Regions from separate parts of the Sodalis sp. RH16 genome, predicted to be linked through region 1. Evidence: predicted binding sites of a transcription regulator. Region 1 holds the regulator's gene; the other holds the start of a gene.
The links. The regulator sigma-54, encoded in region 1, starts transcription at its own class of promoters, with help from an activator protein. The targets are predictions, from matches to a motif close to GTTGGCACANNTTTCGCTNT.

Region 1 (14,651 bases):
AACAGTGACGGCAGCCTGATGGACATTGCCGTCCGTAACGGCAGGATAGCGGTTGTCGGGGAGGTGGACGAGCACGCCGCCGCCGCACAAACCCTCGACTTGCAGGGGGCGGTTTTCGCCAGCGCCGGCTGGATTGATGCCCATGTCCATTGTTACGCCAAATCGCCGGTTTATCACGATGAGCCGGATTTGGTAGGGGTTGCCGGCGGGGTCACCACCGTGATTGACGCCGGCAGCACCGGCGCCGATGACGTGGACGATTTCTACCGGCTCACCCGGGCGGCCGAGACTCAGGTGTACGCGTTTTTGAATATTGCCCGTACCGGCATCGTCACGCAGGATGAACTGGCGGACATGACGCGAATCGATCCGGTTGCCGTCCGTGAGGCGCTGCAAAACCATCCCGGTTTTATTATCGGTCTCAAGGCGCGCATCAGCAGCAGCGTGGTGGGAAGCAACGGCATCAAGCCCCTGGCGCGCGCCAAGGAGATGCAGCGGGAAACGCCTTCGCTGCCGCTGATGGTGCACATCGGCAATAACCCGCCGAGCCTGGATGAAATCGCGGATCTGCTCACTTCCGGCGACATCATTACCCACTGTTTCAACGGCAAACCGAACCGGATTTTATCCGCCAAAGGCGAACTACGCTCCTCGATAAAACGCGCGCTGGGGCGTGGTGTGCGCCTGGACGTCGGACATGGCACCGCCAGCTTCAGCTTCGCCGTGGCCGAACAGGCGATCAAACAGGGCATTTTGCCCTATACCATCAGTTCCGATATTTATTGCCGAAACCGCATCAACGGCCCGGTGCATAGCCTGGCGGCGGTCATGTCGAAATTTTTCACCCTCGGCATGAGCCTTGAAGAGGTTATCCAATGTGTCACCGCCCACGCCGCCGAGGTATTGCGTTTACCGTCTAAAGGACGCCTGGCCGTGGGCGCCGATGCGGATTTGACGTTGTTCGATATCCGTACCGAACCTCAGGTCCTGGTGGATTCCGAAGGACTGTCCGTTACCGGCGAACGTCATCTGGCGCCGCTGGCGGCCGTGGTGGCGGGTAAGGTCCTGTTAACCGTTGAAGGGAAATCAAAAAATGTCTTCAATCTATGAGCAGTATCAGCTGAAGCAGGTAATAAACGCCTCCGGACGCATGACGATTCTGGGCGTGTCCACCCCGGCCGCGGATGTGGCTGAGGCGGTTAATTACGGCTTGAACCACTTTTTTGAAATGAAGGATCTGGTGAATAAAACCGGGGCCTATATCGCCGGCCTGCTGAAGGTGGAAAGCGCGGTGGTGGTTTCCTGCGCCTCCGCCGGTATCGCCCAATCCGTTGCCGCGGTGATTGTCAAAGACGATGCCTGGCTGTTGGAAAACCCGTATGAAACGGCATCCGGCGTGGCCCGGGATATTGTGTTGCCAAAAGGCCACAACGTGAATTTCGGCGCGCCGGTCTCCACCATGGTGGCCCTGGGCGGCGGTAAGGTCGTGGAAGCCGGCTATGCCAACGAATGTTCCGCCGCCCAGCTGGCGGCCTGCATTACGCCGCGCACCGCCGCCATTCTCTACATCAAGTCCCACCATTCGGTGCAAAAAAGCATGCTGTCGGTGGCACAGGCCGCCGCCGTCGCCCGTGAACATCATGTGCCCCTCATTGTCGACGCCGCCGCCGAAGAAGATCTGACGGTCTATTACCAACAGGGGGCGGACCTGGTGATTTACAGCGGCGCGAAGGCCATTGAAGGCCCCACCAGCGGTTTGGTCCTGGGTAAAAAACAGTTCGTGGAGTGGGTAAAGCTGCAGTCCGGCGGTATCGGCCGCGCGATGAAAGTGGGCAAGGAGGGCATTCTCGGCCTGACCCAGGCGATAGAGAGCTATACCCGGCTGCCCAAGACCACCGGACGGCAAATGGTGGATAAAATGGCGCCGTTTATCAGCAGTCTGAACGCGCTGCGCGGCATATCGGCGCGCGTGGTATGGGATAGCGCCGGACGGGATATCGCCCGCACGGAAATCACCTTTGATGAAGCCGCGCTCGGCTGGAAAACCAAGGATATCGTCGACGCGCTGAAAAACGGCGACATCGCCATTTATTTTCGGGGCTATCGCGCCAATGAAGGCAAGATTGAAGTGGATGTGCGCAGCGTGACGCCGCCGCAGTTGGAGACCATTGCCGCCTGTATCGAAAATCTGTTTAAAGGAGCCGAGGCATGAAACTTACGCCGAATTTTTACCGCGATCGCGTATGTTTGAACGTGCTGGCGGGATCCAAAGATAACGCCCGCGCTATCCATGCCGCCGCCGAGGGCCATGTGCTGGTGGGCGTGCTGTCTAAAAATTATGCCGATGTTCCGTCCGCCGTGGCGGATATGCGCGATTACGCTGCGCTGATCGACAATGCGCTGTCGGTGGGATTGGGAGCGGGGGACCCGCGCCAATCGCTGATGGTCAGCCTGATTTCCCGGCAGGTCCAGCCGCAGCATGTCAATCAGGTCTTTACCGGCGTCGGCGCCAGCCGCGCCCTGCTGGGCCAAAGCGAGAGCGTGGTGAACGGCCTGGTTTCCCCCACCGGTAAAGCGGGCTGGGTGAAGATTTCCACCGGGCCCCTCAGCTCGGCGGCGCCCGACGCCATAGTGCCCATTGAAACCGCCATCGCGCTGTTGAAAGACATGGGCGGTAGTTCGGTGAAGTATTTCCCCATGGGAGGATTGAAAACCCGGGAAGAATTTGCGGCGGTGGCCCGCGCCTGCGCCGAACATGATTTTGCCCTGGAGCCTACCGGCGGTATCGATTTGGCGAATTTTGAACCGATTTTGACCATCGCGCTGGAAGCCGGCGTCGGCAAAATCATCCCCCATATCTACAGTTCGATTATCGACCAAACCAGCGGGCTGACTCGTCCGGTGGACGTCAAGGCCCTGCTGGCGATGGTGAAAAAGCTGCTGGGCTGAACGTCCGCTCGCGGAATCCCCGTTTATCCGACACGCCGTGAGAGATAAGGAAAAATATGAAAAGTAATTACGGGTTTATGATTTCCGGCTTAACCGCCGCGATGCTGGCCGTATCCGCCACGCCGCTATATGCCGCCCCAAAAGCCCCGGCCGCGCGTTATGCTTACGTCGGCACCTATAATCCGAACGGCGAGGGCGTTTACCGTTTTGATTTCAACGGCAAAACCGGGGCGCTCACCAACCGGACGCTGGTAAGCCAGTTGCCGAACCAGGCGCAAATGGTGGCGGCTCGCGACGGCCAGACGCTGTATATCGGCAACGAAATCGACAATTACAACGGCGGCAAGCACGGCGCGGTGGCGGCTTACCATATCAATCCCCAGAATGGCAGCCTGAGCCTTATCAATCAGGTGGACTCCCAGGGCGCCGGCCCGGTCTTTCTTTCGCTGACGCCCAAGGGCGACCATCTGCTGGTGGCAAACTATATTAGCGGCGTGGTGGCGTCATTCCCCATCGACGCCGGCGGTAAAATAGGTGAGACCGGCTCAAGCCAGCAGGATTCCGGTCCGGCCGGGGCGGGAAAACCGGCGGCGGCGGCGGAGGGCAGCTTTGCCGTCAGCGATCATAATGGTCCCCATGCCCATATGGTCGCGGCCGATCCCAGCGGCAAATTCGCTTTCTCCACCGATTTGGGACTGGACCGGATTTATCAGTGGAAACTGAACGATGCCACCGGGGCGCTGGAAGCCAACGATCCGCCCTTTATCAACGCGTCATCGGCCGGCGCCGGTCCGCGCCATTTCGTATTCCATCCCAACGGCAAGGTCGTCTTCCTGATTAACGAAGAGGCCTCGGTGCTCACCAGCTATCGCTTCGACAATGCGAAGGGCACCCTGACGCAGTTGCACAGCCTCTCTTCGTTGCCGGCGAATTTCAAAGGCACCAATTTCGCCGCCGGCATCGTGTTGAGTAAAGACGGCCGCCATCTTTATGTGGCCAATCGCCTGCATAACAGCATCGCGCAAATCAACGTTACCGGCGAGGGCGCCATGGCCTGGGGCGGCGAGATCTGGACGCGCGGAGATTACCCGCGCACACTGACGATGTCGCCGGACGGCAGATATATTTTCGCAATGAATCAGCGAAGCGATAACATCACCCGGTTCCGGGTGGCCGGCGGCAGCGGCAAATTAGCGTTTGTTGACGATTACATTCCGGTGGGCAGCCCATCGCAGATGGTGATTGCCCCTTGAAAAGAGAATTCCTTGCACAGAGTATTCCCTAACCAGCGATACGCCGGGCTGACGGCGTAAGTAGGTACAGCGGCACGGGATAACAGGATGCCGTCCCGGACCGAATCGAAAGCGCTGTTTGCCGGCAATAATGATTGGAAGGATAATGGTGAGATTTCCCTATCAACGATTGGCCCACTTGTTTGACGCGCTGCAGCTCGAAACGCTGCCGCAGGACGAGCTGGCAAAACGCCTGGCAGTCTCAACACGCACCGTGCGGGCGGATATTATTGCTTTAAACGAAATTATCGCGCAGTACGGGGCCGCCTTTGTGTATAACCGCGGCAGCGGCTATCAATTGAAAATAGATGACCCGTCGCTATTCTCCACCCTGCAACAGACGGTAAACCATCGCGTCAATCCGACGCCGCGCACCGCCTCGGATCGGGTGGATTATCTGTTGATCCGCTTTTTGACCTCCGCGTTCTCGTTAAAGCTGGAGGATCTGGCGGATGAATGGTTTGTCAGCCGTGGAACGCTGCAAAATGATATGGCCGAGGTGCGTGAGCATCTGGCGCGCTATAACCTGAATATTGAAACCAAACCGCGCTACGGCATGAAACTGTTCGGCGCCGAGCTGTCTATCCGGGCCTGTTTGACCGACCTCTTGTTCCAGCTCGATGCCGGGGATCACGCCAATCCGCTGCTGAAAACCGAAAGCCTGGATCGCGGGACCTATGAAAAGCTTACCCGTTTTATGCATCAACTGCTGGCGCAATCGTCCATCCGCCTCACCGATGAAAGCGAGCGTTATCTGAATTTTTATTGCGCCGTGGCCATCAAGCGCATCGCCGGCGGTTTTCCCCTGACGGAGTTCGAGGCGGAAGAGGGCGATCCGGCGGTGAAACAGATATCGGTGCGGCTGATGGCAGAGCTGAAATCCCTGGCGGGCAAAGAGATCCCGGCGGCGGAAGAGGCTTACCTCAGGGTGAATATCGCCGCGCGGCGGGTGCAGAATATACTGCCCACTGATATTAACGCTGACGACGACGAGTCGCTGGTGGACTATATCCTGTCCTATATCAATACCCACTATAACTACGATTTACGTGGCGATAAGCAGTTGTGTACCGATCTGCTTACTCACATCAAGACCATGATTACCAGGGTAAAATATCAGATTAATATCCCCAATCCGCTGTTGGCCAATATCAAGCAGCATTATCCCATGGCCTATGATGTCACCCTGGCGGCGGTGAACAGCTGGGGCAAATATACGCCGTATGTGATAAGCGAAAATGAAATCGGCTTCCTGGTGCTGCATATCGGCGTGGGTCTGGAGCGCCATTATGATATCGGCTATCAGCGTCATCCCCAGGTGCTGCTGGTGTGCGATAGCGGTAACTCTACGGTGCGTATGATTCAGGCGCTGCTGAGCCGCAAGTACCCGCAAATCAGCGTGACCCGGGTCATTTCATTGCGGGAATACGAGAGATTGCCGGCGTTGGAGGAGGATTTTGTGATTTCCACCGTTCGGCTGGAGGAAAAGAACAAGCCGGTGATGGTACTGGCGCCGTTTCCCAGTGATTACCAGCTTGAGCAACTGGGTAAACTGGTGCTGGTGGATCGTACCCGGCCTTATATGCTGGAAAAGTTTTTTCATGAAAATTATTTTATGATCGTTGATAAGCCCATGGATCAACAGGATCTGTTCAAGCGGGTGTGCGGGCAATTGAAACGCGATGGGTTGGTGGGTAAAGATTTTTATCCGTCGGTGGTTGAGCGGGAAGCCATTGTCAGCACGCTGCTGGGGGACGGTATCGCATTGCCCCATTCGCTGGGATTGCTGGCGAAAAAAACGGTGATTTATACCATATTGGCGCCCCAGGGTATTCCGTGGGGCGATGGCGAAATCGCCTACGTGGTTTTTTTGCTGGCCATTAACAAGACTGATTATGAAGAGGCGATGGCGATTTACGAGCTGTTCGTGAATTTTGTCCGTGCGCGCGCCATGCCCAGGCTGCGGGAGAGCCGTGATTTCGCCGGCTTCAAGGCGGTGGCCATTGATAGCCTGAGCCGGGCTTAATCAGTCTTCGTTAAAGCCGGCGTTGAAGAGTTCAATGATAGCCGCCAGCGCCCGTTCTTCATCAGGGCCGGTGGCTTCGATTTCAATCAGCCCGCCCTTGGCGGAATCCAGCATCAGCAGCGCGATAACGCTGCTGGCTTCCGCTTCGGTCCCGAAGTCGTTGCGCAGCAGCACCTCGGCGTCAAAGCTTTGCACCAGATCGAATAATTTCATGGCTGGCCGGGCATGCATGCCGAGACGATTCTTGATTTCCACCGTTTGCTTGACTGTCATGAGCGTTTTTCCAGGGTTCGGTGTCTGGATTGGACATTTTTGCCGCGGGAGCGGAAATAATCCGCCAACTGCTCGGCAACATACACTGAACGGTGTTTGCCGCCGGTACAGCCAATGGCCACCGTTAAATAGCTGCGGTTGTTGGTCTCCAGCATCGGCAGCCACAGTTCGAGATAACTTCGGGTTTGGTAAATGAAATTATGGACTTCGGTGTGCCGGTCGAGAAAGGCCGCCACCGGTTTATCCAGACCGGTCATCGGCCGCAGTTTCGGATCCCAGTGCGGGTTGGGCAGGAATCGTACGTCAAAAACATAGTCCGCATCGATGGGCAGGCCGTGTTTGTAGCCGAAGGACTCGAACACCATGGTCAATTCGCGCTCGCGTTTGCCCAGCAGCCGGGTGCGGAGCATTTCCGCCAGTTCATGCACCGACATTTCCGAGGTGTCGATAATCAAATCGGCCCTGGAGCGCAGCGGTTCCAGCAGTTCGTTCTCCTGATCGATGGCGCTTTCCAGCGACAGGTTCTTGCTCGACAGCGGGTGCAGGCGCCGGGTATCGCTATAACGGCGGATCAGGGTGCTGCGCTCGGCGTCGAGAAACAGCAACTGCGGCGAAAAGCTTTGCGGCAGGTTATCCATTGCATGCTCGAAAATTTCCGGCGTTTCGGGCATGTTGCGCACGTCAATACTGACCGCGGCGGAAATATTGCGATCCGCCAGGGTGGCGGCCAGCTGCGGCAGCAATACCACAGGCAGGTTATCGACGCAATAAAACCCCATATCTTCCAGCGCGCGTAGCGCCACTGACTTCCCTGAACCGGATCGACCGCTGACAATCATCAGCACCATGACGACTCCCCTCTGGCATTAACATCGACGCATTGGCGAAGAGGCCGCTATTTCCGCCAATCAAACCCCGCGGGTCGGTAAGCGTAGGACACTGCGCGTTAAGACCCGGCTTCTGTTTCCGTCATGATTTCATAAAGTTCTTCGTCGCTTTGAGCAGCGCGTAGCCGGCGGCAGACCGTTTTATCAGCCAGACGCTTGGCTACCAACGATAGCGTATGCAGGTGCGTTTTGCATTGTTCCGCCGGCACCAGCAGGGCAAAAAGCAAATCCACCGGTTGATTATCGATGGCATCGAAGGCGATGGGCTGCTCCAGGCGGATAAATACCCCCACCGCCCGCAGCGTGTCCTCTTCCAGTTTGCCGTGGGGGATCGCGATTCCATTACCGATACCGGTACTGCCCATGCGTTCACGGGTTAATACGGCGTCAAATACCACCTGCGGCGCCAGGTTAAGCTGTTTGGCCGCCAGTTCGCTGATAATTTCCAGCGCGCGTTTTTTGCTCTGGCACTGAATGGAGCCGCGGGTGCATTCAAGGCTTAACACCGTATTGATTTGCATTGCTGTATCGTTAGTCATTTCGTTTCACTTAGGCGCTGATTCACCTTTAAGACTCATCGGCCCATTATACCCGTCATCTTGCGAGTCGCGGGTGTGTTGGCTTAGTTACTCGGCTCATCCATGAGCCTCGCCATTACGAGCCGATGCGAGGTCAGGCTGCGACAATGGCTACAGTGAATTAAAACTGTTTCAGTTTATCTTTATGCTTATTAAGTTGACGCGCCAGCTTATCTATCAGCAGATCGATGGCGGCATACATATCATCCGCTTCCGAAGTCGCGTGCAGCTCGCCGCCATTGACATGTATCGTCGCTTCAGCGATCTTCTGCACCTTTTCGACTTTTAGAACAATATATACCTGATTGATTCGGTCGAAGTACTGTTCAAGCTTGGAAAATTTCGCAGTAACGAAATCGCGTAACGCATCGGTGATATCAACACGCTGTCCGGTAATATTCAGCTGCATAGTGTCTTCCTTCTCTGTGGAGGTCAAACCAATTGTTTTCGCTGGTTCGACGGCGGGATGGATAAGGACTCACGATATTTTGCCACGGTACGCCGTGCTACCATAATACCCTGATCGGAAAGCAGGGTGGTCAGCTTGCTGTCGCTGAGCGGCTTCGCCGGGTTTTCTGCGGCGATCAGTTTTTTCACCAGCGCGCGAATGGCCGTTGAGGAAGCTTCGCCGCCCCCTTCGGTATTGACGTGACTGGAGAAAAAATATTTAAGTTCGTAGATACCGCGCGGGCTGTGCAGATATTTTTGCGTGGTAACGCGAGATATGGTTGATTCATGCATATCCACCGCCTGGGCGATATCCGCCAGCACCATGGGACGCATAAACTCTTCCCCCTGTTCGAAAAAAGCCTGCTGCTGCTCTACGATGCAGCGGGTGACTTTCAACAGGGTGTCATTACGGCTTTCAAGACTTTTAATCAGCCAGCGGGCTTCCTGCAGGTGGCTGCGGATAAACTGCCCGTCCGCATCGTTTCGGGTGGTGTTGCCCAGCGCCGCGTATTGCTGATTGATTTTAAGGTTGGGAATGCTGTCGGTATTGAGTTCCACCGTCCAGCGGTTATGCACTTTGCGCACCAGGACATCGGGTATCACATACTGCGATTCGGTGGTATTGATGGATTGGCCCGGGCGGGGATCCAGGGATTGAATCAGCGCCATCGCCGATTTCAACACCTCTTCTTTCAGCCGCGTCGACCTCAGCAGGGTACGGAAATCGTGGCTGGCCAGCAAATCCAGGTAATCGGTGACGATAAGCCTGGCTTCCGCCAGATACGGAAAATCCTTTGACAGCTGCGACAGCTGAATGAGCAGGCAATCACGTAAATCCCGCGCCGCCACACCCACCGGATCGAATCGCTGGACTCGTTTCAGCACCGCTTCCACTTCATCCATGGTCACGCTCTCTACGCCGATGCTCTCCAGGATATCTTCCAGCGGCACGGTGAGATAACCGGTCTCATCCACCGCATCCACGATGGAGGTGGCGATAGCGATGTCGGTGTCGGAAAAAGGCGTCAGCTCCACTTGCCACATCAGGTAATCCTGCAGCGTCTGAATGGTCTCGCCCTGGTAAATCGGCAGCTCCTCGTCGCGGTAATCCGTACCGGTGCCGGACGGGGTGCCCGCTGAATACATTTCGTCCCAGGTAGCGTCCAGCGGCAGTTCTTCCGGCATATCCTTTTGCTCCATCGCCTCGCGGGTATCGAGGGATTCGGAGTCGGGAGCGTCGTGCGGCGTGTCTATTTCTTCATGAACGTCCGATTGTTCGAGTAAAGGATTGCTTTCCAGCGCAGTCTGTATTTCCTGCTGGAGTTCAAGCGTGGACAATTGCAACAGACGTATCGCCTGCTGTAACTGCGGAGTCATGGCCAGTTGCTGACTAAACCTGAGTTGCAAACCTTGCTTCATATGATGCGTTAATTAACCTCATGGCCCTTCATTCTTCAGGACACCTTATCAGAGGCGGAACTCTTCGCCCAGATAAACACGTTTCACCTGCTCGTCCTGGAGGATTTCAGCCGGGGACCCGTGCGCGATGAGTTTACCCTGACTGACTATATAAGCACGCTCGCACACGTCCAGCGTCTCGCGCACATTATGATCGGTAATCAACACCCCGAGCCCGCTGTCGCGCAAATGTTCGATAATTTTTTTGATATCGATAACGGAAATCGGATCCACACCGGCAAAAGGTTCATCAAGCAAAATGAATTTAGGGTTGGCGGCCAGGGCGCGGGCGATTTCCACCCGGCGCCGCTCGCCGCCGGAAAGAGATTGTCCCATATGATCGCGCAGATGGGCGATATGGAACTCCTCCATCAGGGCATTGGCCCGGTCCTCGCGCTGGGCGCCGCTCAAATCCTTCCTGATTTGCAGCACCGCCATCAGATTATCATAGACGCTGAGGCGGCGGAAAATGGAGGCTTCCTGCGGCAGATAGCCGATACCCCGGCGCGCGCGGGTATGCAGCGGCAGGATACTGATGTCGTCGTCGTCAATAACGATGCGGCCGGCGTCGCGCTGAATGATGCCCACAACCATGTAAAACGTGGTGGTTTTGCCCGCACCGTTGGGTCCCAGCAATCCGACAATTTCGCCTGAACTGACCTTGAGGCTGACGTTTTCCACCACATGGCGGCCTTTGTAAGCTTTAGCCAGGTTTTCCGCGATTAATGTTGCCATAGGAGCTGTTAACCTTGTTAATTAGCGGCGGGTTTAACCGCCGGAGCGGCCTTCTTGGCCGGTGCGGCTTTAGCAGCCGGTGCGCCCGGCGCGGCCGGGGTTTTATCCTGCAACTGGGACGGCACCAGCACGGTTGTCACCCGCTTGCCTTTGTCGCTGAAGGCCTCCATCTGCTGCTGTTTCACCAGATAGGTAATACGATCGCCTTTGACGTTGCTGTCCAGCTGTTCGATGTAAGCGTCACCGGTAAGAATGACATAGTCGTTGGCCAATTCGTAACGCACCTTCTGCGCATGGCCCTTCACCGGTTTACCGCTGTCCTGCATCTGGTAGAAGGTCACCGGATTTCCGTAGCCTTCCACCACTTCCTTGCCCTGCACGCCGTTGGGACGGGTAATGACGACCTTATCCGCCCTGATATCGATGGAGCCTTGTTTTACCACCACCGTGCCGGTCAGCGTCACGGTATTGGTGAGCATATCAACCGCCTGCTGCGCGGAGTCAACATTGATCGGCTGGTCGGTATCGCCGGTCAGCGCCATGGCCTTGGCGCTGAGCAGTAACAGCGCGCCGGCGGCGATGATGTTATGGATTTTGCTGCTGGTTCTGAATTTCATAAGAGGTCTTGACCTTTTCAATCAACTGGGCAGTCTTGCTTCGCAGATTTCCGCGCATCTTTGTGCCTACAGAGTTAAAGCCGACGCCATATAAGGTGACTACGTCATCAGAAGACACATCCTGCGTCACCAGATTCACTACCGCGTTATCGGTTCTGATGTGCTGCAGCTGTGATGTGTCGGTCAGGCTGTCTACCTGAACATGGCCATATAAATAAAGCATTTTATCACCGGTCAGCTTGGCCTGATCGGCTTTGACTGTCCAGGTCGCGACCTTGTTTTCATCGTACATCGTCGCCACCGGTCGGGTAAACCAGGTGATTTGTTCCACGGCATATTGTTTTACATGATCGGATATCAGCCGGTAGTTCAGGCTCCCCAAAGGGTTATAGACCGTAGTGACGGTATGCTCGCTCTGATAGGTCGGCTCGCCGGTATCCGTCACCGCCGGGGCCGTCGCGTTGTCGTTATCCGCCAGGTTCCAGCCGATGAGCACCAATACCACGATAACCAGCAGCAGGGTAACCCAATATTTTGTCTTACTCATACCGACTGCCCTTTGGCATCCTCAAGCTTCCCCTGCGCCAGCAACAACAGATCACAGACTTCCCGCACCGCGCCGCGGCCGCCGCGGATATGCGTCACGTAATCGGCCTTGGGCGATAACAGCGGATGGGCATCCGCTACGGCGATAGCCAGGCCAACCCGCGCCATCACCGGCCAATCAATCAGGTCATCGCCGATGTAAGCCACCTGCTCCTCTGTTAAAGAGAGTTTATCCAACAGGGCTACAAAGGCCAAAAGCTTATCCGATTGCCCCTGATAAAGATGGACGATGCCCAGGGTTTTACAACGATCCTCCACCAATTTGGCGGAGCGGCCGGTAATAATAGCGACCTCGATGCCGGATGTCAGCAAGCTTCGGATACCGTAGCCGTCGCGCACGTTGAATGCTTTCAGTTCTTCGCCCTGGTTGCCTTGGTAGATCAGGCCGTCGGACAATACGCCGTCGACGTCGCAAATCAGCAGCCGGATATCCCGGGCGCGCCGTAAAACGGATTCTTCAACCGGTCCGTAGCATGTATCAATACGGGGGGTATCATGCATGGCGCAGTTCCTTCCTTGTTAAATGACGCCGGCGCGTAGCATATCATGCATATGCACCACGCCCAGCAGACGGTTTTGTTCCGCCACCAGCACCGAAGTGATATGCCGCGATTGCATAAGATTAAGCGCTTCCACCGCCAGGATGTTAGGGGTGACGCGGATACCGCCCGCCGTCATCAGGTCGGCGATGCGTGCCTTATTGAGATCCACGCCCATATCGAATACCCGCCGCAGATCGCCGTCGGTAAAAATACCTTCGATATTACCTTTCTCATCACAGATAACGGTCATACCGAGATTTTTACGGGTCATTTCCAACAGAGCGTCCCGCAGCGACGCGTCGCGGGGGGTAATGGGGATTTCATCGCCATTGTGCATGATATCGGCCACCCGCAGCAGCAATTTGCGGCCCAGCGAGCCGCCGGGATGGGAGAGGGCGAAATCTTCTGAGGTGAAGCCGCGGGCCTGCAGCAGCGCCACCGCCAGGGCGTCCCCCATGACCAGCGCGGCGGTGGTGCTGGCGGTGGGCGCCAGGCCGAGAGGGCAGGCTTCCAGGGGAACATGGACGCAAATATGGATATCCGCTGCTTTGGCCATGGCGCTTTCCGGCTTGCCGGTCATGCAGATCAGCGGAATGCTTAAGCGTTTCAACACTGGGATCAGCGCCAGGATCTCATTGGCTTCGCCGGAGTTCGACAGGGCAATAACGATATCCTGGGCTGCAACCATGCCCAAATCGCCGTGGCTGGCTTCGCCGGGGTGGACAAAAAACGCCGGCGTGCCGGTGCTGGCGAAAGTGGCCGCCATCTTGCGACCGATGTGGCCGGATTTGCCCATGCCCATCACCACGACCTTGCCGCTGCAAAAAAATATTTTTTCACAGGCGCGGCGGAAATCGTCGTTGATATATTGATCCAGCTGCGCTAGACCGGCCCGCTCTACGGCGAGAACCTGCTTACCGGCTGCCGGAAAGTCAAAGTCCGGCGCTAATGATAAATGTGACATAAATTCATCCTGATGGCCCGGCGGTGTATCCGGGCTAAATAAACAGCACCGTAAGATAGGCGGCGAAGGCACCTAACAGCAGACCGCCCATCATTGAATTGATCCTGTGGTGTTTGCGTAAACAGAACGCCGCCAATACTATGCTGGCCGCCAGCATGACCCAGTAATCCCGCCGGACCGCCAGCGGGTCCAGCGGCCCGGGGGAGAGCAGGGCGGGGACGCACAGCACCAGGAGGCTATTGACGATATTGGAGCCAATGAGATTTCCCAGGGCAATATCGTTTTCTCCTTTCAGCGCGCCGGCAATCACCGTTGCGAGTTCCGGCAGGCTGGTGCCGACGGCCACGACCGTCAGGCCGATGACCAGCTCTCCCACCCCCAGCTGCCGCGCCAGTACGCCGGCGTTATCAATAACCATATGCGCCGAGATGGGCATGATGATAAACGCCAGCGCCAGCCACAGCACCGCTACGGTGTTGCCGCCGCCCCGCGGCAGCTCCGCCATCTGCTGACGGGTCAGGCTGTCGTCCGGCGAACGCAGTGCCGGCCGGGACATGTTCACTACGGCGGCAATATAACCGATGCCCGCCAGTAACAGTATCATACCATCCCGGCGGCTCAGGATGTTATCCGCCAGCAACATACCGCACAATGCCGTGGCAAACAGCAGCAACGGCAGCTCCCGCCGCAGGATATCCGAGTGGAACGCTATCGGCCTGAAAAGGGCCGCGCCCCCGGCGATAAGCAGGATATTGGCGATATTGGAGCCGATGATATTTCCTACCGCCAGGTCGTTTTCGTGATTCAGGGCGGCGGTAACCGAAATCATCAATTCCGGCAGGGAGGTACCCAACGACACCACGGTGCAGCCGATAAGCCATGGCGCGATCCCCAGCGAACGACTCAGGACGGCAGCACTGTAAACCAATCTATCCGCGCCATAAACGAGTAGAATAAGGCCGATAATAAGTAATGACGTGGTCAAAAACATGTAAAATCCTTGATTTGACTATAATCCTGGCCTGCCGGCGGCCGCTTCCTCCCCGCGGCGGGATAAATAAGTGCGTCTCATCTATGGCGTTGTCTGATTTTGACCGCCAGTAGACAAAAAGTAAAATCCGGCCGCCGATCCTATCTTAACGCCGATAGGTAAGTTTATGTAAAAGTTCGATGATTTGGCGCTATTCATTTAATATCGTAGGTTAGAGCTCTCAGTGAGAACGTATAGGCAGTGAAATAATATGAATCAAACGGCACCTCTGGTGGACATCCGC
Region 2 (14,651 bases), 2.2 Mb from region 1:
CCAGCATGATGGTCACCCACAGACCGGACAGCAGTTGCGGCAGGTAGGGCCAAAGCGCCGGGAAGTTGAGCTGATAGGTCATGGGAGTGGCATCCTCAGGCGCCCAAATCCGCCGGCAGCGGCGCTTTCATCCATTTTTCGGACAGGCTGTTCAGGGTATTGTCCTTTAACGCTTCGGTGATAAGCGCGTTAACCTTCTCCTTCAGCGCCGGTTCATCCTTGCGCAGGCCGATAAAGCAGGGGGAATCCTTCAGCATGAATTTCGGCACCGGCGCTTTGGCGGGGTTCTGGCGGGCAATGGCGCTCACCACCAGATTGCCGGTGGCCACATACTGCACCTGGCCGGACATATAAGCCGACAGCGTGGTGTTATTGTCTTCGTAACGTTTGATCTGCGCATCTTTCGGCGCCAGGTCGGTCAGCACCATATCCTCCACCGCGCCGCGGGTCACCGCTATGGTCTTGCCGCTAAGCTCGGCCGGCGCTTTGAGCCCATCGTCCTTCGGCCCAAATACGCCGAGGAAAAACGGGGCGTAGGCCCGGCTGAAATCGATGGTTTTTTCACGTTCGGCGTTTTTGCCCAAACTGGATATCACCAGATCCACCTTATCCGTTTGCAGGTAAGGCACCCGATTGGCGCTGGTCACCGGCACCAGTTGCAGTTTGAGCTTCATCTTGTCGGCCAGATAATGCGCCATATCGATATCGTAGCCCTCGGCCTGCATGTCTGTGCCGATGGAACCAAAAGGCGGGAAATCCTGCGGGATGGCAACGCGCAACACGCCGCGCTGCTGGATTTGCTGCCACTGATCGGCCATGGCCGCGCCGGCTTGGGTCAGCAACAGGACCGCGCCCGCCAGGGCAATAAGCTGTTTTCTGATGGTCATTCTCGGTTTCCCAGGTGAAATGATGAAACTAATGATTCTACAATCAGTCAATCTGCAACTAATGTGCCAAATGAAGCCGGACATTTTCCCCGCGCACGGGCACGGCGTAACCTATTATTAAACGCGGTCAGTCGGGGTATTCGGGGGTTTTCGCGGGCTGAGGATGTGCTTTTTCAGCGAAGGCCGTATGCACCGCCAGTGGGCAAACGCACCACTCCGGCGCGCCGTTTTATTACGTGCGGCGCTGCTCAAGCTCTTCCAGGGAGCCGTACCAGTCCGCAATGTTATGGATGCGCTGCCGCCCCTGGGCCAGGGTGTCGTGCAACAGCGCATTGCTGATTAAATTCACCAGGCTCATGGCCGACGAATAGGAATCAAACGCCGATACGCTATCCAGCGGCGTGGCCAAATGCCAACGCGCCAGCGGGATCAGGGCCTGCGCCTGGGGCTCGCTTATCAGCAGCACCGGCACATTATTGTGTTGAAGTTTTGCCAAGAACGGGCGGATTTGCGGGGTACGCCGGCGAAACGCCACCACCACCACCATATCATCGCCGGTGAGATCAATGACCTCTTCCGCCAGGGTTTGTCCCGGCTGGGGCAGCAGGTTAACCTGGCTGCGCACTTGCAACAGCTGCTGACGCAGGTGCATCGCCACCGGATAACTGTTGCGCAACCCCACCAGGCACAGTCGCCGTGCGTGGCTCATGGCCTGGATCACCGCGGAAAACTGCGGGCCGTCCATTTGGTTGACCCAGTGGGTCAGATTAGCCATTTCCTGTTTGTAATGCCGCTCCAGCAGCGTATTGCCCAGCACCGCGTCGCGGCGATCCGCCAAGGGCATGCCGCTTTGGCGCAGCGTGCGCAGCTCATCGCGGACCTGGCGGTAATTCTCATATCCCAAACGCCGGAACAGTCTGCTTACCGTCGCCTTGGACACCCCGCTCAGCCTCGCCAGTTCGGCGCTGTTATAGCTGGTCATATCGTCAAAATGATCGGCAATGAACCCGGCTATGCGCTGTTCCTGCGGCGACAAACGGGCATAAGCGTCACGCAGCCGCTCATCAAAAGGCGTCATGTTCCCTGATTCCCTGTTACTTTCGTTTCAACCTACCCTAGCATATACCCTCCATCTTTCAAGTTGCAGCTGTGCTGGCTGTAACTCGAAAGCTATTGGGTATCGCGTGCCTTATGTCACCTATGTCAATAGCGGTCCGCACGTTGGAACGCCTCTTGCTTAACTCACCTTATCCATCCTTGGCGACAGGACCATGCCCCCGATGAACCACAGTAATATCGCGCCGATGGGAATGGCGGTAACGCCCCATCATCTGGCCAGTGAAAGCGCCCTTTCTATTCTGCGCGCCGGCGGTAACGCCATCGACGCCATGGTTGCCGCGGCCGCCACCATCTCGGTGGTCTACCCGCATATGACCGGGCTTGGCGGCGATGGTTTTTGGCTGATCGTGCCGCCGCAGGGGGATCCCGTTGCTATCGACGCCGGCGGACCGGCGGGTTCCCTTGCCGCCATATCGCTGTATGACGGGCTGAAGGCTATCCCCCATCGCGGCCCGAAATCGGCCCTGACCGTTGCCGGGACGGTGGCGGGATGGGCGGAGGCGCTGACGCTGTCCCGGGAAATGGGCAATCCGTTGCTGCCGCTTTCGCAACTGCTGGGGGATGCCATTCGTTATGCCGCCGACGGTATGCCGGTGTCATTATCCCAGGCACGGGCATCCGCGGAAAAATTCGATGAGCTGGCGAAGCAGGCAAGCTTTGCCCGGCAGTTTCTGCCTCAAGGCAAGCCCCCCGACGCCGGCAGCCGGTTTATTCAGCCGCAATTGGCGGATACCCTCACCCGCCTGACGGTGGAAGGACTGAACAGCTTTTATCGCGGACCGCTGGCGGCTGATATGGCCCAAGAGATGGCCCTGCTGGGCATGCCCGTCACCGCCGACGATTTAGCGGCGTTTCATGCCCGGCGAAGCATTCCGCTGCGTTTGTCGCACAGCATGGGAGAACTGTTTAATCTGGCGCCCCCCACCCAGGGTTTAGTATCCCTGATGATCCTGGGGCTGACGGATCGTCTCCCCTGGGCCAATGAGTCGGAAAGCCACTGCATTCACGCCATTGTCGAGGCCACCAAACTGGCTTTTGCCATGCGGGACAACTGTATAACCGATCCGGGCCATATGACGCTGGATGCCCAAAGCCTGCTGGCGGCGCCGGTGCTGGACGGGCTGTCGGAACGGATAAACAGCGGGCAGGCGGCCCCCTGGGGCAGTGTCCTGTCGCCGGGGGATACGGTTTGGATGGGCATCATTGACAGCAGCGGGCTGGCGGTATCCTTTATCCAAAGCCTTTACCATGAGTTCGGCAGCGGCGTGCTGCTGCCGAAAAGCGGCGTACTGTGGCAAAACCGCGGCGCGTCCTTCAGCCTGGACCCCGCGCATCTGCGGGCCCTGGCCCCTGGCAAATATCCTTTTCATACCCTGAATCCCGCCGCGGCGAAGCTCCATGACGGACGAACGATGATTTACGGTTCCATGGGCGGCGACGGCCAGCCGCAAACCCAGGCGGCGTTGTTTATCCGCCATGTAATGCAAGGAATGCCGCTGCAGCGGGCCATCAGCGCGCCGCGCTGGCTGCTGGGGCGCACCTGGGGACAGGCCACGGATACGCTGAAACTGGAGGGGCGTTTCTCCGCCGCGACGGTGGCGTCCTTGCGCGCCCTTGGCCACCAGGTGGAGATGCTGCCAGAATTCAGCGAAGCGGTAGGCCACGCGGGAGCGGTTATCCGCCATAACAACGGCATGCTGGAAGGGGCGTTTGATCCCCGCAGCAACGGCAGCGCCGCCGGTTTTTGAACGCGCTATGCAAAACAGTCAGAAATCTATCGAAATTGACGTTCAGTGCTTGCCGGAAAACGCCAATACGGGCATTCTGGCGCAGCCCTTTTTACATAGGCGGTCAGATATTATTTTAAACGGATAGTATTTAAACGACCCAGCAAGAGTGCACGCCGCATGAAAAGTGAATTTATCGATCGCCCCGCGATACTGGCGGAAGTCAACGCCGCCTTTTACCGCTACGAACAGGCGCTTATCACCAACGATGTCGCCGTACTGGATGAATTGTTCTGGCACGACCCGCGCACTATCCGCTACGGCGCCGGCGAAAATCTTTACGGTATCGAGGCTATCCAGGCCTTTCGGGCAACGCGGCCGGCCAACGGGCTGGACCGGGTATTGCAAAATACCGTCATCACTACATTTGGCGACGATATGGCGGTGGCAAATACCGAATTTACCCGCCCAAGCACCGACCGTATCGGCCGACAAACCCAGACCTGGGTAAAACTGGCCTGCGGCTGGCGCATTGTCGCCGCTCATATCAGCCTGATGGGATAACCCGGCGCGCGGGTTTATTCATGCTCCGGCCGCGGCGGCTTAAAAGGGTGATGGGAAATCCAATGCTCGGCGATGTCCTGCCGGCGGCAAATCCATACCCGCTCATGCTGCTGGATGTAATCCAGAAACCGCTGCAGCGCCCGAAAGCGTCCTGGCCGCCCGAGGATGCGGCAGTGCATGCCCACCGACATCATTTTCGGCGAGGTCTCCCCTTCGTCGTACAAAACGTCAAAGCTGTCCTTGAGATAGGAATAGAACTGATCGCCGCTGTTGAACCCCTGGGGCGTAGCAAAACGCATATCATTCGTTTCCAGGGTGTAGGGAATGATAAGATGCGGCTTAACGGATCCGTCCGTGCAGGCTACCTGAGTCCAGAAAGGCAGGTCGTCGCCGTAATAATCACTGTCATAGAGAAACCCGCCGTGCTCCACCACCAGCCGCCGGGTATTGGGGCTATCGCGACCGGTGTACCATCCCAGTGGGATCTTGCCAAATAGTTCGGTCAGCGCGTCCACCGCCTGATGCATATGCTGGCGTTCGGTTTTGGCGTCCATGCCCTGATAGTGCAGCCAGCGCCAGCCGTGGCTCACCACATCGTATTTCGCCTGTTTGACGGCCTCCACCACCGGCGGATTGCGCGCCAGGGCCATCGCCACGCCAAAGAGGGTCAGCGGCAGGCCGCGGCGCTGAAATTCCTGATGAATACGCCAAAATCCGGCACGGGAACCATACTCATACAATGATTCCATAGACATATGGCGCTCCGAATAGCTGGCTGCGCCGATGATGTCGGAGAGAAACTGCTCGGAGCCGGTATCGCCGTGCAGTACGCTGTTTTCCGAACCCTCTTCATAATTCAGGACAAACTGGACGGCAATGCGGGCGTTGCCGGGCCAGGCGGCATCAGGCGGTTTCCCGGCATAACCGATAAGATCGCGGGGATAGTTCTTATTGAAGGAAAAGCTCTTCTTTTCGGTGGTTTCAGTCATGGGCTGTTCCTTTTTGAGCGCTGATATTTCAGTTTAGTCCCTTAAAATACCCGGAAAGTTCTTTTTGAACGGGAAAATCAAGATCCCCCTGTTTACTGGTGGACAATTTCATACCGTGCAGCGACTCTATCAATTTCACCGCCGCGCTCACGCCGTCAATCACCGGCATCTCAAGTTCAGCGGACAGTTCCAGGGCTAAATCCGCCATGCCGGCGCAGCCCAGCACGATGGCCCCCACGCCGTCTTCCCGTTTGGCGTTCAGGCATTGTTCACGCACTTTACGCCGGGCCAGGCCGGAACCGTCCTCCAGGGACAGCACCGGCAAATCGATGGCGCGCAGCCTGGCGCAGTGCCGCTCAAATCCATATTGCTGCAGCAAATGGCGCGCGATGATCAGGGTGCGCGGCAGGGTAGTCACCACCGTAAAGCGGGTGGCCACCAGCGTCGCCATATGCATCGCCGCTTCGGCGATGCCGATAACCGGCGCCGATGCCAGTTCACGCGCCGCCAGCAGCCCCGGGTCGCCGAAACAGGCGATAACATGGCCGTCTACCCCTTGCTCACGCCCTTCCTTAATCCGCTGCAGCACGCCAATGGCGGCGATGGCTTCGTCAAAGTGACCCTCGATGGAGGGGGCCCCCGCCTCGGGACACACCGCAAAGATGTCCGTGCCCGGCGCGGCCACGTCACGGGCCGCCGTAAGTATCCGTTCGGTCATGGAAAGGCTGGTGTTGGGATTGATTAATTGTATACAGCACGACGTCATACCGATTCTCCCTTGGCGGCGATACCGAACAGGCGGGCGAAGTCCGGCGCGGTTTCACCGCTGCGTTCAAACCGCAAATTTGCCAGAATTTCGTCGAAATGGCGCTTCATCCGCTCCGCCAATGCCCCGGAGCGGCCGTCTTTCAACAGGTCAAGCAGCTCCTGATGATCGTGGCAACGGCAACCCTGCTGCCAGGGAGCGCCATAAGCGGCAATCACCAGCGACGAGCGCAGCGTAAGCTGCGATACCATCTGGGTCAGGACATCATTGCCGGAGATGGCCTGCAGCTGCACGTGGAACAGGGCCGACAGGCGGATTGCCGTCGCGCCGTCCCGGGCCTCATGAGCCTGTTGCTCCTCATCCATGATGGTCTTGAGGGCAGTGATATGCGCCGCTTCGCATCGTTCCACCACCGCCGGCAGATTCGCGCACTCCAGCATGCAGCGGGTGGCGAGCACATTGCGGGCTTCATCCACGCCGGGCGTCGCCACCTGCGCACCGCGTTTGGGCGTAAGCGTAATCAATTGCACCGCCCCGAGGCGCTGCAGCACTTTTCTGATGCCGGTGCGGCTCACGCCGAACACCGCAGCCAGCGACTCTTCCGGCAATTTGCTGCCCGGCGGCAGTTGGTGCTCAACAATGGCTTTAACGATTGCATGGTAGATTTCATCGTCTTTATCTTGCGAAAAAATGACGGTTTTTAGCCCGTACCAACTGGACATGCCACACTCCTGTATACGTACCGATAGATTATCGTATACGTAAAATAATTATTTTGTATACAAGCTTTTCAACACTTGGCCTGAATCCTGCAAAACCTTCCCCTGTCGATAGCTATCATCTTCCATTCACGGGTGAGTATTCAGAGGAGCAGTTTCCATGCCAAACAGTAACAGTATGACCCCGAAAACCGGATCCATCGATCACAGCCATTACAGTCCCAAGCTCACAAATGATGATCTCGCTCCTACCCGTCAACAAAACTGGAGCTGGTACAATATATTTTCTTTCTGGATGTCCGATGTGCACAGCATGGGCGGTTACGTGGTGGCGGCCAGCTTCTTCACTCTGGGTCTGGCCAGCTGGCAAGTGTTAATCTGTCTGCTCTGCGGGATTTGCATTGTGCAGATCTGCGCCAATCTGGTGGCGAAACCGAGCCAGATGGCGGGTGTGCCCTATGCGGTTATTTGCCGCCAGGCGTTCGGCGTCTTCGGCGCCAATATCCCGGCGGTCATCCGCGGGCTCATCGCCTTTGCCTGGTACGGCATCCAAACCTTCCTGGCGGCCAACGCCCTGATGCTGGTGCTGTTGAAATTCTTCCCCACCCTGACGCCGTTGACGCAAAGCCGCTGGCTGGGCCTCTCCTCCCTGGGCTGGATGTGCTTCGGCCTGATGTGGTTTTTACAGGCGATGGTGTTCTGGCACGGCATGTCGGCCATCAAGCGTTTTATCGATTTTGCCGGTCCGGCGGTCTATGTGGTCATGCTGGCCTTGGCCGGCTGGATCCTCTATCAAACCGGTCTGAGCAATATTTCCTTTACTCTCAGCAGCAAGTCGCTGTCCAACGGCCAGCAGGCCTGGCAAATGGTGACCGCCATTGCGTTGGTTGTTTCCTATTTTTCAGGGCCGCTGCTGAATTTCGGCGACTTCTCCCGCTACGGTAAAAGCATGGACGAAATCCGCCGGGGCAACCGCTGGGGGCTGCCGTTCAACTTTTTACTGTTTTCCATCGTGACCGTGGTCATTGTTTCCGGAACCCAGAGCCTGTTCGGGCAAATGATCACCGACCCCATTGAAACCGTCAGCCGGGTCGGCAGCAGCGTGGCGGTGGCCCTGGGCCTGCTCACCATGATCATCGCCACCATCGGTATCAATATCGTGGCCAATTTTGTCTCGCCGGCCTTCGACTTTTCCAACTGCGCGCCGCAAAAAATCAGCTTTCGCACCGGCGGCATGATAGCGGCCATAGGTTCGGTGCTGTTGACACCCTGGAACCTGTTCCAGTCCCCGGAATTGATTCACTACACCCTGGATGTGCTGGGGGCTTTTATCGGTCCGCTGTTCGGTATCCTGGTGGCGGATTTTTATCTTATCAAGCGAGGTAAAATCTCGGTGGACGACCTGTTTAACGCCACGCCCGGCGGGCGCTACTGGTATCGGAACGGATTTAATCCGAAAGCGATAATGGCATTGGTGCCGGCGGTGGTTATCGGCCTGGCCATCAGCTTCACGCCGAGCCTGCATCAGGTGGCGAATTTCAGCTGGTTTATCGGCGTATTCCTGGGGGGCGGCTGCTACCGCTACCTGGCCCGCCGCGAACGGGTCGCCGACACCGCCGTGCATTACGCAGGCATGGTTTCAGCGCCGAAGGAGTAGGCGTTCAGGACCGGCCCAGCCATTTGCCGCATAGCCGGCAGGCGCAGACCGAGCCCGCCACGCCCAGAATAATCGGCACCAGAAAATCATGGTCGATGCGGGTGAATTCGGTGATAAGCACAATGGCCGTCAGCGGCATGCTCATGGAGGCGCCAAGGAACGCGGCGGCGCCGATAACGGCATAGGCGCCGACCGGCACGCCTGGCCATATCAAGCTCCACAGGCCACCCAGCACCACCGCCAGCAGCGCCCCATTGGAGAGTCCGGGGGTTAACAATCCGCCCTCGGCACCGGCCCGGATGCTGCTGGCGGTAATAGCTACCTTAATGACCAAAAGCACCGCCGCCGCGCTCATGGTCACCTCGCTGGCAAATCCGAGCTGTGCCGCGCTTTTGCCGTTTCCCAGCAGCGCCGGCAACCAGACGGCCAGTACGCCGATGATGGCAAAATTCACAAACGACAGCACCGGCAGCTGGTTATTGCGGACCACGCGTTTGCGGGCCGCCGCGGTCAAGCGGACAAAACCGTAGGCCGCCAGCCCGAACAGCGGCCCGGTGACCACCGCCCAGGCGATAAGGGGCAGGGTCAGCGGGAAATGGTCTACTATATACGACGGTTCGGCGCCCAGTCCCAGCCAGGCAACGGACGCGGCGATAGCGGAAGAAACCAGAGCAGCAATGGCGGTCTGCCAGTTGAACGTTTGCAATAAAACTTCCAATACAAACACCCCGCCCCCCAGCGGCACGTTGTACACCGCCGCCAGACCGGCCCCCGCGCCGCAGGCCACCACCAGGCGCCGCTGTTCATGGCTCAGGCGGGCGTAATGGGATAGCCAGCCGCCCAGCAAGGCTCCTGCCTCCCGTGGCGCCACCTCCCGTCCCAGGGGCGAGCCCAATGCAACGGTAACGATCTGCAGGAGAATATGCGACAGCGTGGCGGCCGGCGGCATCAGCGGCGCCTCGGCGCTGATGGCTCGCTTGATGCTCACCAGCTTGCGGCCATAGCGATACACCAGCCACCAGCCGATGCCGGCCACCAGGCCGCACAGGCATAGAACAGCGACCCGGCGCTGTGGGGAAGACGCGCTGACGCCGGTCAGAAAACTCTCCGGACTGATAATGCTGTCCAGGCTATAGCCATAAGCCATATGCTGGACGGTATGCAGCAGCAGCGCAAGGAACATGCCCGCTACACCGGCGCCGACGCCGGTCAGTATGATGATAAAGGCCAACATACCCGCCGACGCGTTGCCGGGATGAGGTGTTAGGGACATCTGATCTCCTGATATACCCGTCATACTTCAAGTTGCAGGTTCGTTGGCAATACTCGACCCATCCCTGGGCCTCGCCCCTGACGGGACCGCGACAAGGCGCGTTCAAATCTGTTCCAGACAGATTTGTCGCTGTATTGCCGCCTTCCTGCAACTCGAATTATTTAGTGTATATAACGTTACCGGCAGAATGATGGCACAACGGCTTATATTCGGAAATAGCTTTTAAAGCAGTATGTTGTGAGATTGGTTTCAGCACGTTTCAACGGGGAGCTGAACACATTCCAGCCGCCGCGCTCAACGGGTCTCGTAGGTATGGACAGACAAAAAAAAACGGGCCGCGGCATAACCGTGGCCCATCTTGAATCTTGTTGGCGGTGCGGACGGGACTCGAACCCGCGACCCCCGGCGTGACAGGCCGGTATTCTAACCGACTGAACTACCGCACCGCACTTGTGCTTTGTCGGGAAAGCGAGGCGAATAGTACGGTCAGCGCCGGATGCCGTCAATGCTTTTTACGCCGGCCGACATCGTTTGGCGATAATTTCAACATAACGCTGTTTTTCCAGCCGTATGAAAAAAATCTAATGGGTTTGGGACTCTTCCGCCGGGCGCCACAGGCAGCTGCCGCCTTTCTTTTTCACCAGATCCAGGCGATGCTCATGGGCGGCCAATTCCTCCTCGCTGGCATATATCACCCGCAGCGCCGACTGGGAGCGCTGCACGCGCTGGATATGCTCGCCGCCGTCCGCATTGGTCCGCCCGCTCTCCCCTTCCATGGAAAAACGCATCGCGGTTTGGCCGCCGGTCATGGCCAGATAGACATCCGCCAAAATTTCGGAGTCCAGCAGCGCGCCGTGCAGCGTGCGCTTGGAGTTGTCTATGAGATAGCGATCGCACAGCGCATCGAGGCTGTTCCGTTTGCCGGGGAAAAGCTTTCGGGCCAGCACCAGGCTGTCGGTGACCGTACAAAAGGTTTCAGTCTTGCCGATACCGCGATTGAGCTTGCCGAACTCGTAATCCATAAAGCCGATATCGAACGGCGCATTATGGATAACCAGCTCACCGCCCCGGATGAACTCCATAAACTCATCGGCGACGTCGGCGAACGTGGGTTTGTCCGCCAGAAACTCATCGCTGATACCGTGGATGTTATAGGCCTCGGGGTCAACCAGCCGATCCGGTTTCAGATAAACGTGAAAATGCCGGCCGGTCAGGCGGCGGTTAATCACTTCAACCGCGCCGATTTCAATAATGCGATGGCCTTCGTAATGTACCCCCAGCTTGTTCATACCGGTGGTTTCGGTATCAAGAACAATCTGCCGCGTAATTCCAGTGCCCGTAGCGCTCATTTATGTCAGACTTGGTTTTTTTAACAGACAGGTAGTCTACCAGATATGCAGAAGCAGGTAGAAATTTTCACCGATGGTTCTTGCCTCGGTAATCCCGGCCCGGGGGGCTACGGGGCGATTTTACGCTATAAAGACTATGAAAAGACCTTCAGCGCCGGCTACCGGCTTACCACCAATAACCGCATGGAGCTTATGGCGGCGATTGTGGCGCTGGAAGCGCTGAAGGGCCCCTGCGAAGTGGTCATCAGCACCGACAGCCAGTACGTGCGCCAAGGCATTACCCAATGGATTCATAACTGGAAAAAACGCGGCTGGCAAACGGCGGAGAAAAAACCGGTGAAAAACGTCGACCTGTGGCAGCGGCTGGATTTAGCCATACAGACTCACGTGCTGCGCTGGGATTGGGTCAAGGGCCATGCCGGCCATCCCGAAAACGAGCGTTGCGATGAACTGGCCCGCAGCGCCGCGCTGAATCCCGCCTTCGAGGATATCGGCTACCGGGCGCAAGCCTAGAGCCGGCGGCAACTAACTGCTGCGGCTGGCGGCCCCTACCGTACGGCGCAGGGAGGCCGCCAGCGATTTGCTTTTCAACGGGTTAAGCGTTAACGGAAAGGTGCGTTTTCGAGCGACTATCACGCTCAGGCAGCCGATGGCGGGCAGATGTTCGCTCAGCAGACGTCCGCCGCGCCGGCGCCAGGGGAGCACCTGAAAACGTGAACGGTGCAGAACCTCAAAATTAAGCACGCTCAGCCAGTCCATCAGCCGCATCTGGGTATACATCCGGCTCCGGTACGGCTGGCGACTTTGCAGAATCGGGCAGATTTTGCCCAGACCCAGCAGACTCACCGGATTAAATGTGGTAATAATCAACCAGCCGTCATCGATTAATACCCGATCCACCTCCCTGAGCAGACGATGCGGATCCGAGGTATAAGACAGCGTATGCGCCAACAGGCAGGCATCGGTGGATTTATTCGCAAAGGGCAGTTGATAGGGATCCGCCACCACGTGCAGCGTTCCCCCTTCAACGCCCACATTCACCTGGTGCGATACCGCGCAGCTTTCAGTGTCCAGCTCGGCGCTTAACGCACCGATCTTCAATAAATGAAACCCAAACAATTTCGGCCACCAGGGCTGCAGACTGGTCTCTAAAGCCCGGCGATAGTTATCTCCATATGGGAGGTCATCCCATGAGGTTGGCGCGACAATAGGCTGCGTAATTTGCGCTGGTTTCATGTTTGACTATCTTCTAGATACCTTAAGAAAAATAAACAGAGGTTAACGATGAATCTTATCAGTATTCCCGCGTTCCAGGATAATTACATTTGGCTTTTGTATAATAACCAGCAGGAAAGCATCATCGTCGACCCCGGCGAAGCCGCACCGGCGGTGGCTGCCCTCACCGAACGCCGGCTTACCCTTAAAGGGATATTATTAACCCATCATCATCAGGATCACGTAGGCGGCGTGGCCGATCTGGTCGCCCGCTATCACGTCCCGGTATACGGCCCGCAGGAAACAGCCAGTAAAGGTGCCGACCATATCGTCGGCGAGGGAGACCAGGTAAATCTGCTGGACCTGGACTTTCAGATACTGGCTTTCCCGGGCCACACGCTAGGACATATCGGATTTTACAGCGCCCCGTACCTGTTTTGCGGCGACACGGTCTTTTCCGCCGGTTGCGGCCGTCTTTTTGAAGGCACTCCCCGGCAAATGTATGAGTCATTTCAGAAAGTTAAGCGACTTCCGCCGGATACGCTCATCTGCGCCGCCCATGAGTATACCCTGGCTAATCTTGCCTTTGCCCGTTCGATTCTTCCCGAAGATGAGCCGATCGCCGCTTATGAACGTAAAATTAGGCAGTTACGGTCAAAAAACCAAGCAAGCCTGCCCTCCACACTGCAAATTGAGGACAAAATTAACCTTTTCTTACGTTGTCATGACATTGATTTACAAAGGAAGTTAGACCCACATCACACCCTGGATGAAGAATGGCGTATTTTTGCGTTATTACGGGAGAAGAAGGATCATTTCTAAAGGTTTTAGTTGTATTGTCGGGGTGTTCAAAGTATTATTGCTTGTCTTTTAAGCAACTATTGACATACACGATGAAGACTCATGCGATATTAATCGCCTCGGTCTTGCTAGTGGGTTGCCAGACGTCCAGGCAGGACGATAACGCACCCGAACAGCATGCACAGAGTGTTTCTTCGGCAGGTCAAGGTGAAGCAGGAAAGTACACAGATGAGCGAGCGACCTCGGCGCGATGGCTGGATAATTCAAGTCTCGCGCAACCCGATCTGTGGAACTTCATTAGCGACGAGCTGAAGATGCAGGTACCGGAAAACGCCCGGATCCGCGAACAAAAAAAGCGTTATTTACATAACAAGAGCTATCTCCACGATGTAACATTACGGGCAGAGCCGTACATGTACTGGATAGTCGAGCAGATAAAGCAACGCAAAATGCCGATGGAACTAGTACTGCTACCCATAGTGGAGAGCGCTTTTGACCCCAAGGCAACATCCGCCTCTAAAGCGGCTGGCCTTTGGCAGATTGTGCCTACTACAGGAAGGAATTATGGTTTAAAGCAAAACCAGTGGTATGACGGACGTCGCGATGTTGTCGCGTCTACAACCGCCGCGTTGGATATGATGCAACGCCTGAACCGCATGTTTGATGGCGATTGGTTATTAACCATTGCTGCTTATAACAGTGGTGAAGGACGTATTATGCAAGCGATCAAATCCAATAAAGCCAGGGGCAAACCCACTGACTTTTGGTCTTTATCCTTGCCGCGCGAGACAACAATCTACGTTCCTAAAATGCTTGCCCTGAGCGCTATTATTAAGAATAGCAAACAATATGGCGTTGTGTTGCCGAAAGGTGATGACGATCGTGCGCTGGCTCGGGTTGAAGTGGGCCAGCAAATAGAATTGACGCAAGCGGCAGAAATGTCCGGGTTATCTTTAACCAAGTTAAAAAGCTATAACACCGGCTATAAACTTAACGTTACCGCGCCGAACGGTCCGCATTACCTGATGCTGCCCAAAGCCCACGCTTCGCAGTTCAGGGACTCGTTGGCGGTAGGGGATATTGCCGCGGTGCAATCCACCCAGCTTGCGGATAACAAAGCCGTAGGCGGTGCGAAAGCGCAATACAAGGTCCGCTCCGGCGATACCTTGTCGAGCATAGCCAAGCGTCTGGACGTTAAAACCGCTGATTTGCTTAAATGGAATAATTTACGCAGCAGCAGCAATCTCAAGATCGGCCAGACACTACAGGTGGCCAGCAATACCGGTATCGTCGGCAATGGCGGCAGTATCACCTATCAGGTGCGTAAAGGTGATTCATTGGCCAGTATTGCCAGGCGGCATGGGGTGGATATAAAAGATGTGATGCGTTGGAACAATGCGCTGGACAGTGCCAGCACGTTACAACCCGGTCTTAAATTGACCCTGTTCGTAAACGGTAAAGCCACGGATTCCTGAAGGGTGTCCATATCAGGTGCCGAACTGGTTCAGATATAAAGCGCCGATATAAAAAAAACAAGCAATTCGTTGCTTGTTTTTTTTGTCTTCAGAAAAGGCAGCCTGCCGCC

Region 2: the regulator sigma-54 is predicted to act here: its motif matches at 2,108-2,127, upstream of ACL2XJ_RS00965 (gamma-glutamyltransferase family protein).

What each region holds. Positions count from the first base shown of each region.
Region 1 is NZ_CP178737.1:2,401,892-2,416,542, forward strand. It holds gene ACL2XJ_RS11020 (amidohydrolase/deacetylase family metallohydrolase) at 1-1,110, shown strand, start outside; gene ACL2XJ_RS11025 (DgaE family pyridoxal phosphate-dependent ammonia lyase) at 1,094-2,212, shown strand; gene dagF (2-dehydro-3-deoxy-phosphogluconate aldolase) at 2,209-2,949, shown strand; gene ACL2XJ_RS11035 (lactonase family protein) at 3,006-4,202, shown strand; gene ACL2XJ_RS11040 (BglG family transcription antiterminator) at 4,348-6,267, shown strand; gene npr (PTS phosphocarrier protein NPr) at 6,268-6,540, opposite strand; gene rapZ (RNase adapter RapZ) at 6,537-7,388, opposite strand; gene ptsN (PTS IIA-like nitrogen regulatory protein PtsN) at 7,487-7,966, opposite strand; gene hpf (ribosome hibernation promoting factor) at 8,127-8,414, opposite strand; gene rpoN (RNA polymerase factor sigma-54) at 8,438-9,874, opposite strand; gene lptB (LPS export ABC transporter ATP-binding protein) at 9,923-10,648, opposite strand; gene lptA (lipopolysaccharide ABC transporter substrate-binding protein LptA) at 10,666-11,265, opposite strand; gene lptC (LPS export ABC transporter periplasmic protein LptC) at 11,234-11,812, opposite strand; gene kdsC (3-deoxy-manno-octulosonate-8-phosphatase KdsC) at 11,809-12,372, opposite strand; gene kdsD (arabinose-5-phosphate isomerase KdsD) at 12,391-13,377, opposite strand; gene ACL2XJ_RS11095 (calcium/sodium antiporter) at 13,412-14,368, opposite strand; gene mlaF (phospholipid ABC transporter ATP-binding protein MlaF) at 14,619-14,651, shown strand, end outside.
Region 2 is NZ_CP178737.1:201,002-215,652, forward strand. It holds gene ACL2XJ_RS00950 (amino acid ABC transporter permease) at 1-82, opposite strand, end outside; gene ACL2XJ_RS00955 (transporter substrate-binding domain-containing protein) at 96-887, opposite strand; gene ACL2XJ_RS00960 (MurR/RpiR family transcriptional regulator) at 1,120-1,965, opposite strand; gene ACL2XJ_RS00965 (gamma-glutamyltransferase family protein) at 2,168-3,754, shown strand; gene hpxZ (oxalurate catabolism protein HpxZ) at 3,914-4,297, shown strand; gene puuE (allantoinase PuuE) at 4,312-5,286, opposite strand; gene ACL2XJ_RS00980 (aspartate/glutamate racemase family protein) at 5,315-6,052, opposite strand; gene ACL2XJ_RS00985 (GntR family transcriptional regulator) at 6,049-6,774, opposite strand; gene ACL2XJ_RS00990 (NCS1 family nucleobase:cation symporter-1) at 6,932-8,428, shown strand; gene ACL2XJ_RS00995 (chloride channel protein) at 8,433-9,701, opposite strand; tRNA gene ACL2XJ_RS01000 (tRNA-Asp) at 10,071-10,147, opposite strand; gene dnaQ (DNA polymerase III subunit epsilon) at 10,283-11,050, opposite strand; partial or broken gene rnhA (ribonuclease HI) at 10,995-11,563, shown strand; gene ACL2XJ_RS01015 (class I SAM-dependent methyltransferase) at 11,576-12,286, opposite strand; gene gloB (hydroxyacylglutathione hydrolase) at 12,335-13,087, shown strand; gene mltD (murein transglycosylase D) at 13,159-14,541, shown strand.